DNA from 4 places in the Streptomyces tyrfis genome. Region 3 is predicted to be linked to each of the others. Evidence: riboswitches for the same ligand, from Rfam matches in the RefSeq annotation. Region 3 holds a riboswitch; each other region holds the start of a gene.
The links. A riboswitch is a leader RNA that binds a small molecule or an ion and turns the genes downstream of it on or off. The one in region 3 is predicted to bind cobalamin.

Region 1 (3,207 bases), on a different contig from region 3:
CGGAGATGCGGGACTCGCTCGCCGAGCTGCGGCTGAACGGCACCCGCATCCGCCAGCCCCTCCATCTGGGCCTGCTGGCGCAGGCCCAGCATCACGCGGGGGAGCTGGAGGACGCGGTGGACACCCTGCGCACCCTGGTCGCCGTCGTCGAGCTCCGGCGCGAGTACGTGTATCTCCACTCCGCCCTGCCCGCCACCCGGCTGCTGCGCGAGCTCCTGGGCGCGGGCGCCGCCGAACCGCCGGTGCGCGGCTGAGCGGAGCCGGGCGACCGGGTCCGGCCCGCCGGTCGCGGCCGGGGCGGGGCCTGCCGGGCGGCCCCGCCGCGCGCGGCGGGTCACCGGTGGCGGAACTCGGGCGGCCGTTTGTCGACGAAGGCGCGCATGCCCTCCTTCTGGTCGGCGGTGGCGAACACCGCGTGGAAGAGTCGGCGTTCGAAGCGGACCCCCTCGGAGAGGGTCGTCTCGAAGGCCCGCCCCACCGCCTCCTTGGCCGTCATCGCCACCGGCAGCGACATGCCCGCGACGGTCTCCGCGACCGCGAGCGCCTCGCCGAGCAGCTCGTCGGCCGGCACCACCCGAAGAGACCAGTCCGGCGCGCTCGGCCTCGGCCACGCCCATCGTGCGGCCGGTCAGGCACATCTCCATGGCCTTGGCCTTGCCGACCGCGCGGGTCAGGCGCTGGGAGCCACCGATGCCGGGGATCACCCCGAGCTTGATCTCGGGCTGGCCGAAGACGGCCGTGTCGGCGGCCAGCAGGATGTCGCACAGCATGGCGAGTTCGCAGCCGCCGCCGAGCGCGTAGCCGGCGACCGCCGCCACGGTGGGGGTGCGCAGCTGTCCGAGCCGGTCCCAGGCGGCGAACCGGTCCGCGAGATACATGTCCGGGTAGTCCCTCGACCGCATCTCCCTGATGTCGGCGCCGGCCGCGAACGCCCTGGCCGATCGAGTGATCACGACGCATCCGCAGTCCGGGTCCCGGTCGAGGGCGTCGGTGGCGGCGACGACCTCGTTCATCACCTGGAGGTTCAGCGCGTTGAGCGCGCCGGGGCGGTCGAGGGCGAGCAGGGCGGCGCGGCCCTTGCGTTCCAGGGAGTCCCTTTCCTGGTCGACGAGTTTGAGGAACCGGAGCAGAACCCTGGCGCGGCGCTGGGGGTTCCAGTCGCCCCAGCCCCGCTGGGCGCGTTCGGCGACGCCGATCGCCGCCTCGGTCTCGGCGCGGCTCGCGAGGGGCTCGCGGGCCCGGATCCCGCCGGTGTTGGGGTCGTACACGTCACCGTGGGAACCCGAGGTTCCCGGGGTGCGCCTGCCGTCGATGAAGTGGGTCAACTCTCGTACGGAGTAGTTGACTTGCGTGCGGACCATGAGTGCCTGCTCTCGTCAGGCGATCCGGGACGGCGCGCCGCCGGACGCGCGCGGACGCCGTGGTCCGTGCGCGCGGGGGCGGCGCGAGATCGCGTATGGCGGGGGAACCGTCAGACGGCGACGGCGGGGTGCCGCCGGGTTTCCCGGCGAGCGGGCGCCCCTGCCGCAGGGTCGCCGGATTCGTGGAAGCGCACCGGTGCCATGCGTGTCAGCTCCATCCTCGTGGACAACACGGAACATCCCGCGGCCGGTATCCTGACTCCCGGATCAGCGCGCGCCGTCCGCCCTCCCGACGTCCTGCTCGTCGGTGGCGCCCTGCTCGACGGCGTGCTCCCCGGTCACAGTGGCGGGACCGTGCCGGATTCACACCGGCTTCCCCGCACCGCGGGCCTTGTCGCGACCATATAGTTGGGCGCCCTAGTAAATCCGCCCCCGGGCCCGTTCCGGGACGTTCCCGCAGCTCAGCGGGGTCCGGGTTCGGCCGTTCGAGGGGCCGCGAAACGCGCCGGGGCGTGGAACCGGGCACGGCGCGCGGCGCGCCGGAAGGTGGTCAGCACGGCGGGTCCGGCCAGCGTCACGCAGACGAAGTTGGTGACCGCCCGGCCCGTGTCCCAGCCGAGGGACGTGGCGAGGTCGAAGGCGATGTAGCGCTGCCACTGCTCGGTGAGGGGCAGACCCGGCAGATAGGCGATGGAGCTGTGGGGGTCCAGGGAGAAGGGCCAGAAGGAGAGGTTGAGCAGGAAGCCGAAGAGATAGCCCGAGAGGGACCCGTAGACGGCCAGCAGCAGCACCTCGCGGCGTCCGCTCGCCCGTGGGAGGAAGCCGGCGAGCATCCCGACGAACGCGCAGCCGAACATCTGGTACGGCATCCACGGGCCCACTCCCCCGGTGATCAGGGCGGAGGCGAACAGCGAGGTGCAGCCAAGGGTGAATCCGAAGCCGGGCCCGTAGACCCGGCCCGCCAGGACCAGGACGAAGAAGACGGTCTCGACGCCCGCGGTCCCGGCGCCCAGCGGGCGCAGGGCCGCGTTGACGGCGGACAGGACGCCGAGCATGGCCAGCGCCTTGGAGTCGATGCCGCCCTCGGCGATCTCCGACAGCACCACGCACAGGACCAGCACCAGCAGCGCGCCGAAGACGATCAGCGGGGTGTAGGCCGAGCCGAAGGCGCCCGGCGCGACGACGAACGGCCAGAAGAACGCGACCAGTCCGAGGAGGGCGGCGAGCGCCATGACGACGCCGACGCGCGGGGTGAGCCGGATGGCCGCCGTGCGCGCGGTCATGGCCGTTCCCCCTCGCCGTCCCCGTGCTCTTGCCCCTTCCCGTCCCCGTCCGCCAGCGCCTGCGTCACCTGCGCGACCGTCAGATACGGGAGCGGGGAGAGGATCTTGGCGGTCTGCGGCGCGAAGACGGGCGAGGAGACGATGATCTCCGCCGTGGGCCCGTCGGCGACCAGGTCGCCCTCCGCCATGACGACCACGCGGTCGGCGGCGCGGGCGGCGAACTCGACGTCGTGGGTGGAGACGACCACCGCCCGGCCCTCGGCGGCGAGGGCGTCGACGATGCCGGTCAGCTCCGTCTTGGCCCGGTAGTCCAGGCCCCGGGTCGGCTCGTCCAGGAGGACGACCCGGGGCGCGGCGGAGAGCTGGATGGCGAGGACCAGGGCCAGCTTCTGACCCTCCGACAGGTCACGCGGGTGCGTGGCGCCGTCGATGCCGGGCGCGAGCCGGTCCAGCACGGCGCGGGCCCGCCGGGCGGTTCCCGACTCGGCGTCCGCCTGGTCGAGTTCCTGCTCGACGCTCTCCAGGTAGAGCAGGTCGGCCGGGGTCTGCGGCACCAGTCCGAC
Region 2 (3,207 bases), on a different contig from region 3:
CTGGGTAAATGGAACACATCACGCTGCTCCTCGCGATTGTGATCGTGACAGCCCTAGTGTTCGATTTCACGAACGGTTTCCATGACACCGCCAACGCGATGGCGACCACCATCTCCACCGGCGCTCTCAGACCGAAGACCGCGGTGGCCATGTCCGCCGTTCTCAACCTCGTCGGGGCGTTCCTGTCCGTGGAGGTCGCCAAGACGATCTCCGGCGGGATCGTCGACGAGGACGGGCTGCGGACGGAGGTCATCTTCGCGGCACTCGTCGGCGCCATCCTGTGGAATCTGCTGACCTGGCTGGTCGGACTGCCGTCCAGCTCCTCGCACGCCCTGTTCGGCGGCCTGATCGGCGCCGCGGTCATGTCGGTCGGCTGGTCCTCGGTCAACGGCGGCACGGTCGTCACCAAGGTGCTGATCCCCGCGGTCGCCGCCCCGGTCGTCGCCGGTCTGGCGGCGCTGCTGGCCACCCGGCTGACCTACCGGATCGGCGGGGGCATCCGCGACGAGGCCCAGGAGAAGGCCGCCGCCAAGGGCTACCGCGCCGGTCAGATCGCCTCGGCCGGGCTGGTCTCGCTGGCCCACGGCACCAACGACGCGCAGAAGACCATGGGCATCATCACCCTGGCCCTGGTCACCGGCGGGGTGCTGCACCCCGGCGCCAACCCGCCGGTCTGGGTCATCGTCTCCGCCGGCACGGCCATCGCGCTCGGCACCTACCTGGGCGGCTGGCGCATCATCCGCACCATGGGCAGCGGGCTCACCGACCTCAGGCCGCCGCAGGGCTTCGCCGCCCAGACCAGCGCGGCCACGGTCATCCTGGCCTCCTCGCACCTCGGTTTCTCCCTCTCCACCACCCAGTCCTGCTCCGGCGCGGTGATGGGCGCGGGCCTGGGCCGCCAGGGCGGCGTGGTCCGCTGGTCCACCGCCACCCGGATGTTCGTCGCCTGGGGTCTGACCCTGCCGGCCGCGGGTCTGGTCGGCGCGGGCGCGGAGTTCCTCACCAAGCAGGGCACCTGGGGCGTCGTGGTCGTCGCGGCGCTGCTGGTCGCGGGCTCCGGAGCGATCTGGGTGGTGTCGCGCCGCAAGCCGGTCGGCCACGGCGACGTCGCGCCGGCCGCCGCGCCGGTGGAGGGCGCCGCCGAACCCGCCGGGGTCGTCACCACGGCCATCGCCGCCGTCAGCCCGCCGCCCACCGTCGCGGCCACCGCGACCGCCGTCACCGCCGTGACCCCCGTGACCGCCGCCGCGCAGGACCTCATGACCACCCTTCCGGCCCCGGTCCCGACGGTCCCCGCCCAGGACCCGGCGCGCCCCGCCCCCGTCCAGCCGGTGTGAGGACGCGGCCCGGGCCGTTCGCGCCGGGCCGCCCCCGGCCCTCCCTCGCCCGGTCCGCGCGGACCGTCCCGGATCGCGCGGACCGTCCCGGACCTCGCAGACCGTTTAAGGAATCAGCATGAAGATCGACTGGGCGGCCCTCGGGTCCGTCTTCGGTGTGTCCCTCGTCGTCACCGTCGCACTGGTGGGCTTCTTCAGCCTGGGCGTGGTGGGGCTGGCCAGGCAGTCGGAACCGGCGGCCCAGGGCGGCTCCGGCGGTTCCCGGGCGCTGGCTCGCGCGGGCGCGTACGCCTGTTTCGCGCTGTGCGCGGCGGCGGTCGCGTACGGGATCTATCTGATCGTCGCCTGAGCCCCTCCCCGCCGCCCCTCCGGGCGCGCCACCGCTCCCCCTCCGGGCCCCTCCCCGCTCGACGTTCGGGCCCCTCCCGCGCTCCCGTCCCCGCGCCCCCGTCACGGGCCGGACGCGCCTCGTGCGTCCGGCCCTTCGGCGTGCCCCGGAGCCGGTGTGGGTCTCAGCACACTGCGCCGCCGCAGGTCAACGGCAAGTTGACGGGGCTTCTCGGAGCGTGGTGGACTGCCGGAGCCATTTACGGCGACAGCAGAGGAAGCCGGTGCGAATCCGGCGCGGTCCCGCCACTGTCACCGGGGAGCGGTCCCCCACACCGGGAAGTCACGGCACGCGCGAGCGGGCTGGAAGGCCGGGGGTCACCGCGGATCCGGGAGCCAGGAGACTCTCGTCGCCGGTCACGTCGAACCAGGGCGCGGACCCTGAGTGAGGACATGTCGCCATGCCTGGCAGCCGTGCGTCCCTTGCCGGGGGGCTCTCGCCGAGAGCCGCCCGTACGAACGTCCTCCGAGGCGCGACGGCCGGCTGAGCCATGCGGGCCGATCGCATCTTCGCGTACGGCGCCACGGCCGGACTGATCGGCGACCTGCTGCTCGGTGACCCCCGCAGGGGGCACCCGGTGGCCGCCTTCGGGCGGGCCGCGGCGGGCGTCGAGCGCCGTCTGTGGCGCGACCACCGCGGGTGGGGCGCGCTGCACACCCTCGTCTGCGCCGGCGGCGCCGCGGGCGGTGCCGCGCTGCTCTCCCATGCCGTCCGCCGCAGCCCCGCCGCCTCCGTCGCGCTGACCGCGGCCGCCACCTGGACCGTGCTCGGCGGCGCCTCGCTGGGGCGGGAGGCGCGCGCCATCGGCGGCGCCCTGGCCGCCGGGGACGTCGAACTCGCCCGGGAGCGGCTGCCGCATCTGTGCGGGCGCGACCCGCAGGCCCTCGACGGGCCGGGCATCGCCCGCGCGGTGGTGGAGTCCGTCGCCGAGAACACCTCGGACGCCGTGGTCGGCGCCCTGGTGTGGGGGGCGCTGGCCGGGGTGCCCGGGCTGGTCGGCTTCCGGGCCGTGAACACCCTGGACGCGATGGTCGGCCACAAGTCGCCCCGCCACCTCCGCTACGGCTGGGCCTCGGCCCGCCTCGACGACGTCGCGGGCGGGCCGGGCGCGCGGCTGACCGCTCTGCTCGCCGCGGCGGCGGGCGGCCGTCCGCGCGCGGCGGTACGGGCCTGGCGGGCCGACGCGGCGAAGCATCCGAGCCCCAACGCGGGCCCGGTGGAGGCGGCGTTCGCGGGCGCGCTGGGGGTGCGTCTCGGCGGGACGCTGGCGTACGGCGGCCGGGTCGAGCACCGTCCCGTCCTCAACGGGGCGGCGGGCCGGGCCGTGGAGACCGGGGACGTCGAGCGCGCGGTGCGGCTGTCGCGCCGGGTCGGCGTGCTGGCCCTCGGCGTGTGCGTGGCCGGACGGCTGGGCGCCTCCCTCGCGGTCCGGCGGTTCGCGGACGGACGAGGCGGGGGCGTGCCGGGCGCGGGCACGCGGGG
Region 3 (3,207 bases):
GGGTCGTTGTAACCCGAAAGGCCCACGGCGGCCCGGTACCGCTCGGGGTGGGCGAGCGCCATCTTCGCGGCGCAGTGCGCCCCGGCCGAGTACCCGGCGACGGCCCAGCCGCTCGCGCCCCTGCGGGCGCGGAAGTTGTCGATCACCATCTGCCGGACGTCCACGCTCAGCCATGACTCGGCGTCCACGACGCCCGGCACATTGGCGCACCCGGTGTCCTGACCGGGCAGCACATTGGTCCGCGGTTCGACGAGGATGAACGGGGCGACCTCCCCGCTGCGCATGCCGGCCTCCAGCTGCGACTGCACCCGCAGGCTGCTGAACCACGCCTTCGCGGATCCCGGGAAACCGCCCAGCAGTTCGACCACGGGGAATCTCCGGTGACGGTACGCCGGCTGGTCGTACTGCGGCGGCAGCCACACGTACACCTCGCCGTGCACCCCCGAGACCCGGCCGTTCACCTGGGTGACGCGGACGCCGGGACCCATCCGGGCGTCGTGCGTCGGGCCGAAGCGCTGGACGACCTTCGGCTCGTTCGCCAGCTGCTTGTGCGTGCCCAGGCCGTCGCGCCCGAGGTTCGGGGCGACCACGACGTGCTGCCCGGTGCCCAGCAGATCGGCCCAGTTGTCGTAGAGGCCGTTGGTGTTGTTGACCATCACGAAGACGCTCAGCACGGCCGCCCCCTGCGCGAGGACGAGCATCGTCAGACGGGCCGCGCCGCGCACCACGGCGGGCCCTCGGACCCGCCCCCACAACAGCAGGGGAAGCATCACGCTGACCACGGCCAGCACGATCGTGGTCAGGAAGAATGGTGTCCCCGTCAGGCTCATCACGCCAGGGAGGATGTCGCGCACAGCACGATGGTTTACCCGTTTTTCCACCTTTTTACATTGAAGGCGAGACACCGGGAATCTCGTGTTGACGCCGGCCCCTCCCGGCCGCCCGGATCGCTCCCCGCGAGAACTCCGGCGAGGACCGGGGCGGCGGGGACGGTTCCCCCAGTGTGCGATCACCCACATGGGCGTATTTTGTGCCCCTGCCTCAAGGAACCGTAATATCACCAGGTCATAGCCGCGACGGGAGCCAGGAAGCCGGTGCGAATCCGGCGCGGTCCCGCCACTGTGACCGGGGAGCGCACCCCTCCGGCACGCCACCGCGCCCGGCGCGGCACGGCGTGCGGGGGACGTCGATCCGGGAGTCAGGACACTGACCTGTCGCGGGCCCGTTTTGAGGAGCGCGGACTCCCCAGGAGGCTCTACGTGTATTTCGGCATCCCCCGCCGACCCGGTTCTTCCCCCGCCCGGCCCCGCCGCGGCCTGCGCGCCGTCGCCGGGGCCGTGGTCCTGACCACCGCCCTGCTGGCCTCCGGCTGCGGCGCCGGCGGGGACTCCCCCGACCGGCCGAGTGCCGGCGCGTCGCCGGCCGAGGGCTTCCCGGTCACCATCGACAACTGCGGCGTCAGGACGACGTATGACAAGCCGCCCTCCCGCGTCGTCACCATCCATCAGCACCCGGCCGAGCTGCTGCTCGCGCTGGGTCTGAAGGACCGCATGGTCGGCACCGCCTTCCCCGACTCGGCGGTCCTGCCCGAGCTCAGGAAGGACTTCGCGGCGATACCCGAGCTGGCGAAACGGGAGCCGTCCTTCGAGTCGATCCTGGACGCGGAGCCCGACTTCGTCTACGGCGGCTACGCCAGCGCCTTCGCCGAGAACGAGGGCCGGTCCCGCAAGGCGTTCGCGGACGCGGGCATCGACACCTATCTCAACCGCGAGTACTGCGCCGGGAAGAAGAAGCAGGTGACGATGGAGGACACCTACGAGGAGATCCGCACCGTCGGCCGTCTCTTCGGCGTGCAGGACCGCGCCTCCGCCCTGGTGTCCGACCTGGAGAAGCGCGTCGGCGAGGCCACCGCTGCGGTCGCGGACCGGCCCGAGGTGCCCGTCTTCGTCTACGACAGCGGCAGCAAGTCGGCCTTCACCGCGGGCGGCAAGGGCCTGGGCAACGAGCTGATCGGCCTGGCCGGCGGCCGGAACGTCTTCGCGGACCTCGACAACGTCTTCGGGGACGTCTCCTGGGAGCAGGTCGTGGCCCGCAAGCCGGAGGTCATCGCCGTCTACGACTACGAGGGCTCCGGCAGCGTCGAGGAGAAGAAGAAGTTCCTGCTCTCCCAGCCGGCCCTGGCCGACGTCCCCGCCATCAGGAACAAGCGGTTCGTGGCGCTGCCGCTGACCGCGACGCTGGTCGGCATCCGGTCGGCGTACGCGGTGGACGGCCTGGCCCGCGGCCTGCATCCCGAGAGCTTCCGGTGACGCGGGCGGCCGCGACGGCCGGCCCCGCCACCGGGCCGGCCGCGCGGCGCGCGCGCCGCGAGGGCCGCGCGGGCCGCGCGGGCCGGGTGCCCCTCGGGCTCGCGCTGGGCGTTCTCACGCTGCTGCTGGCGATCTCCGCCACGGCCGGCCTGGCCATCGGTTCGGTGCACGTGCCGCCCGGACAGGTCTGGGGCATCGTCACGCACGCGCTGGGCGCCGACTGGACGGAGCCCACCTGGACCCGGGCGCGGGAGACGATCGTGCTGGAGGTGCGCGCGCCGCGGGTGCTGCTCGGCGCCGTCACCGGGGCCGGGCTGGCCGTGGTGGGCACCGCCATGCAGGCGCTGATCCGCAACCCGCTCGCCGAGCCGTATCTGCTGGGCATCTCCTCCGGGGCTTCCCTGGGCGCGGTCTCGGTGATCGTCCTCGGCGCGGGGGCGGTCGGTTCCGTGTCGCTGCCGGTCGCCGCGTTCGCCGGCGCCCTGGGCGCGCTGCTGGTGGTGTACGCGACCGCGCGCACCGGCGGTCGCATCACCTCGGTGCGGCTGGTGCTGTCCGGCGTGGCGATCGCCTCGGTGCTCACCGCGATGACGGATCTGCTGCTGCTCACCGGCAGCCGGGGCAACGAGGCCCGGGCCGTGCTCGCCTGGACCCTCGGCGGTCTCGGCGGCGCCGACTGGGACGCGCTCCGCCTGCCGAGCACCGCCCTGCTGCTGGGCATCGCCGTCCTCCTGGCGCAGGCGCGCAACCTCAACCTGCTCCTGGCGGGCGAGGAGGCGGCCGGCACGATGGGGCTCGACGTCGCCCGGTTCCGGGCCCGCATGTTCGTCCTGCTGTCCCTGGTCACCGGGGTGCTGGTCGCGGCGTCCGGGCCGATCGGCTTCGTCGGTCTGATGCT
Region 4 (3,207 bases), on a different contig from region 3:
GGGTCCGAAGGACCACCGGGCCGCCGGGGGCGGCGGGGAGGGTTCAGTCCCCGCCGCCCCCGGCACAGGACGGCCGGGCCGCCCCGCGACGCGGCCCGGCAGCCGGGGTCAGGCGCCCAGGCGCAGCGCGATGGTGTCGCCGACGCCGATGGCCCGCTCGCGCGTCGCGGTCGTGAAGGCCGAGCCGTCGACACTCGCCTTCCAGGTGGCGGAGCCGCTGTTGGCCTTGCCGTTGACGGAGGTGAGGGCGCCGGTGCCGGAGGACGGCGCCACGGAGGTCACACAGCCCGCCGGGGCGGACGCGCTCACCGCGGCGTCGAGGACGGCGCCCAGGGTGGTGGTCGGCCCGGTCGGGGTGAGCGCGACGGAGCACACCTTCAGCCCGCCGGCGCCGTCGTCCACCGTGAGCGCCAGCTTCGTCGCCGTACCGGACGTGAACGAGCCCTGGCTCACCCACCGCGGGGCCCCCGAAGTGGCCGGCACGGGCGGCGCGGCGGTGAATCCGCCGCCGGCCACCGCCCGCAGACCGTCGATCGACGCGTACGCCGACGGCTCGGCGTCGCCGGGCTGGTACCGGAAGCCGCCGCCGGGGTTGAACTGCTGGGCGATCAGGAAGTCGACCGGGGTCTTGCCCTGGGCGGTGAGGAAGTCACCGGTCTGCGGGTTGACGCCGCAGGCGTTCAGGCCGGACACCGCCCAGCCGTTGGAGTCGGTGTTGACTCCGAACATGGTGTTGAACGCGCCGCTGTTGGCCACCAGCTTGCTCTTGAGGAAGCTCTTGGCCCGGACGATGCCGCTGTCCGTGTTCGGCACGCCCGACACGCACAGCGCGGCCATCGCCGCACCGGTCATGTCGATGTCGCTGGTGGTGGCGGACTCGGCCGGATCGCCCTCGGCCCTGCCGTAGTTCCAGCCGCCGTCGTTGTGCTGGTTGGCGCGGATCCGGGCGACGACCGCGTCGCGCAGCGCCTGCGGGACGCGGACCTGACCGGACGCGGTCCGGGCGCCGTTGAGGGCGAGCGCGGCGAACACCGTGCCGTTGAAGTTGGCCGACGGCCCGAAGTAGCCCGCCTCGGCGTTCTGCCAGTAGCCGTAGACGTCGGCGATCAGGTTGCGGGAGGCGGAGACCCGGGCGGGGTCGATCCCGGCGGCGTACGCGTTGAGCGTGGCGCGTTCGTAGTCGGTGACGACGGGGGTGGCGGAGGGCCAGCCCGCGGCCGACAACTGACCGCGGTAGACCGTTCTCGCGTTCTTGGCCGTGTCGCCGCCGGGCGCGACGTCCACGGCGGCCGTGCCCGCGGCCGCGAACGCGCTGAACGCCCACTCGTTGGACAGCCCGGAACCGGCGTAGGAGCCGTCCGCGCCCTGGAGGGACTTGAGATAGGCGACGCCGTTCGTCTTCGACGTGGCGATCTGGGCCGGGGTGGCGGTCGCCGCCGCCGGCAGTGTGGTGAGGGCGAAGGCGCCGAGTGCGGCCACCGCGGTGAGCCCGCAGCGGCGGAGGGACGAGGACACGGCAACGGTACGGGACATGGCCTGCTCCTGGGATGAGGGACGCCGGCCGGACCCGTGCCGGGCCTCGCCGTGGGCGGGAGCAGCGGGCATGGCCGCCGTCCGAAAACGCGTGGACCGGCTACCAGAAGTGCTTCGCCGCATGGGCATTCGGGCTCGGAACGGCCCCCGCCGTCCCACACCGCTGCGCGTCAGCCCCGGACTCCCACCGGGTTCCCCCACTCGGCAGAGCGGGACGGTACCCGACCGGCGACGCGGTCGCCAAGAGCGCCCCCGGCAGGCCCGCGCGCCCGACCGCACCCCGCCTTGACGCCTTCCGTGAACCGTGCTCAAATCCGGCTGATACGCAATGAGTTCCAGGGGAAGCCGGTCGAAGTCCGGCGCTGACCCGCAACCGTGGGCCCGGTACCACCGGGCGAGCCGGAATGCCTGGAGCCCGTTCTTCAGCAACGAACGCCGTCGCGGACTACGGCGTGGTGCGACCGGTACTTCCGTGTGCGGAGCCTTCCCGCGGCGGGAGCCCTCACCCACGCCCGCGCCCGCGCAGGGCAGGCAGCGAGGGGGCCGTGGTGGGGACCGAGCAGCGAAGAGACCGGCGGTCGGCGGCGAGACCGGGGCCGCTGACGGCACTGGTCTCCGCCTTCCTGATGCTCGCCGCCGCGTGCGTGACCTTCCTCACGGCGTCCTCCGTCGCCGCCGACCCGGCCGACGACTGCACCGCCACCCGCGGAGCCGTCGTCGCCGTCGACTTCACACCGTTCGGCGGTGCGGTCGAGCGCGGCTGCGACACCACCCCGACCACCGGGTACGAACTGCTCCACGACGCCGGCTTCTCCACCGCGGGCACCGAGCACGACGGCCCCGGCTTCATCTGCCGCATCGGCTACGGCCCGTTCCACTCCGGCACCCCCTACCCGACCCCGGACCGCGAATCCTGCGTCCTGACCCCGCCCGCCACCGCGTACTGGTCCTACTGGACCGCCTCGCCCGGCCAGCGGGACTGGACGTACAGCCCGTACGGCGCCATGGACCGCAAGGTGAAGGACGGCGACGTCGACGCCTGGGTCTACGGCGGCACGGACATCGGCGGCAGCACGGGCGGGCCGCGCTTCAGCCCCGACGACGTCCGCGCGGGCGGCGGGGGCGCCACCCCCGAACCGGGCGGCACGCCCACCGGCGCGCCCGGCACGGTCGACGTCGCCGCCGCGGCGGCCTGGCTCAGGTCCGGGCTGACCGACGGCGAACGCGTCGAGGACGGCGGCGGCGCCCCCGATCTCCTCCTGACCACGGAGACGGCCTACGCCCTGGCCGCCGCCGACGGAAAGGACCCCGCCGTCGGCGGAATCACCGCGTTCCTGGCCGCACACGGCGGCGACTACGCCTACCCGAACGGCTCCGGCCGGGCCCCCGACGCCACCGCCGCGGCCCGGCTCGCCCTCCTCGCCGAGATCACCGGGGCCGACCCGAGGGACTTCGGCGGCCACGACCTCGTCGGCGACCTGGCGGACCATGTGTGCGAGGCGGGCCCCGAGTCCGGCGAACCCACCCCCGGCTGCACCGCCGCGGGCGACTTCCGGGGCGCCGCCTACGGCGACGGCCAGGCGCTGTCCCTCCTGGCCCTGCTGCGCGCCGGCGTCACGCCCCCGGCCGCCGCCGTGGAACGGCTCACCCAGCTCCAGTGCAAGGACGGCGGCG

Region 1: another riboswitch for cobalamin. It lies ahead of WA762_RS35665 (CoA-acylating methylmalonate-semialdehyde dehydrogenase); the one in region 3 lies ahead of WA762_RS20995 (ABC transporter substrate-binding protein).
Region 2: another riboswitch for cobalamin. It lies ahead of WA762_RS14335 (cobalamin biosynthesis protein); the one in region 3 lies ahead of WA762_RS20995 (ABC transporter substrate-binding protein).
Region 4: another riboswitch for cobalamin. It lies ahead of WA762_RS10035 (prenyltransferase/squalene oxidase repeat-containing protein); the one in region 3 lies ahead of WA762_RS20995 (ABC transporter substrate-binding protein).

What each region holds. Positions count from the first base shown of each region.
Region 1 covers NZ_JBAGJZ010000010.1:22,990-26,196, reverse strand. Annotated here, with positions in the region: gene WA762_RS10065 (BTAD domain-containing putative transcriptional regulator) at 1-254, shown strand, start outside; partial or broken gene WA762_RS10060 (enoyl-CoA hydratase) at 335-1,130, opposite strand; partial or broken gene WA762_RS35665 (CoA-acylating methylmalonate-semialdehyde dehydrogenase) at 1,143-1,361, opposite strand; cobalamin riboswitch at 1,590-1,763, opposite strand; gene WA762_RS10055 (ECF transporter S component family protein) at 1,823-2,644, opposite strand; gene WA762_RS10050 (ABC transporter ATP-binding protein) at 2,641-3,207, opposite strand, start outside.
Region 2 covers NZ_JBAGJZ010000015.1:111,778-114,984, reverse strand. Annotated here, with positions in the region: gene WA762_RS14345 (inorganic phosphate transporter) at 9-1,337, shown strand; gene WA762_RS14340 (hypothetical protein) at 1,456-1,686, shown strand; cobalamin riboswitch at 1,940-2,070, shown strand; gene WA762_RS14335 (cobalamin biosynthesis protein) at 2,216-3,207, shown strand, end outside.
Region 3 covers NZ_JBAGJZ010000026.1:114,008-117,214, reverse strand. Annotated here, with positions in the region: gene WA762_RS21000 (alpha/beta hydrolase) at 1-830, opposite strand, end outside; cobalamin riboswitch at 1,046-1,229, shown strand; gene WA762_RS20995 (ABC transporter substrate-binding protein) at 1,260-2,309, shown strand; gene WA762_RS20990 (FecCD family ABC transporter permease) at 2,306-3,207, shown strand, end outside.
Region 4 covers NZ_JBAGJZ010000010.1:14,906-18,112, forward strand. Annotated here, with positions in the region: gene WA762_RS10030 (prenyltransferase/squalene oxidase repeat-containing protein) at 109-1,533, opposite strand; cobalamin riboswitch at 1,827-1,960, shown strand; gene WA762_RS10035 (prenyltransferase/squalene oxidase repeat-containing protein) at 2,082-3,207, shown strand, end outside.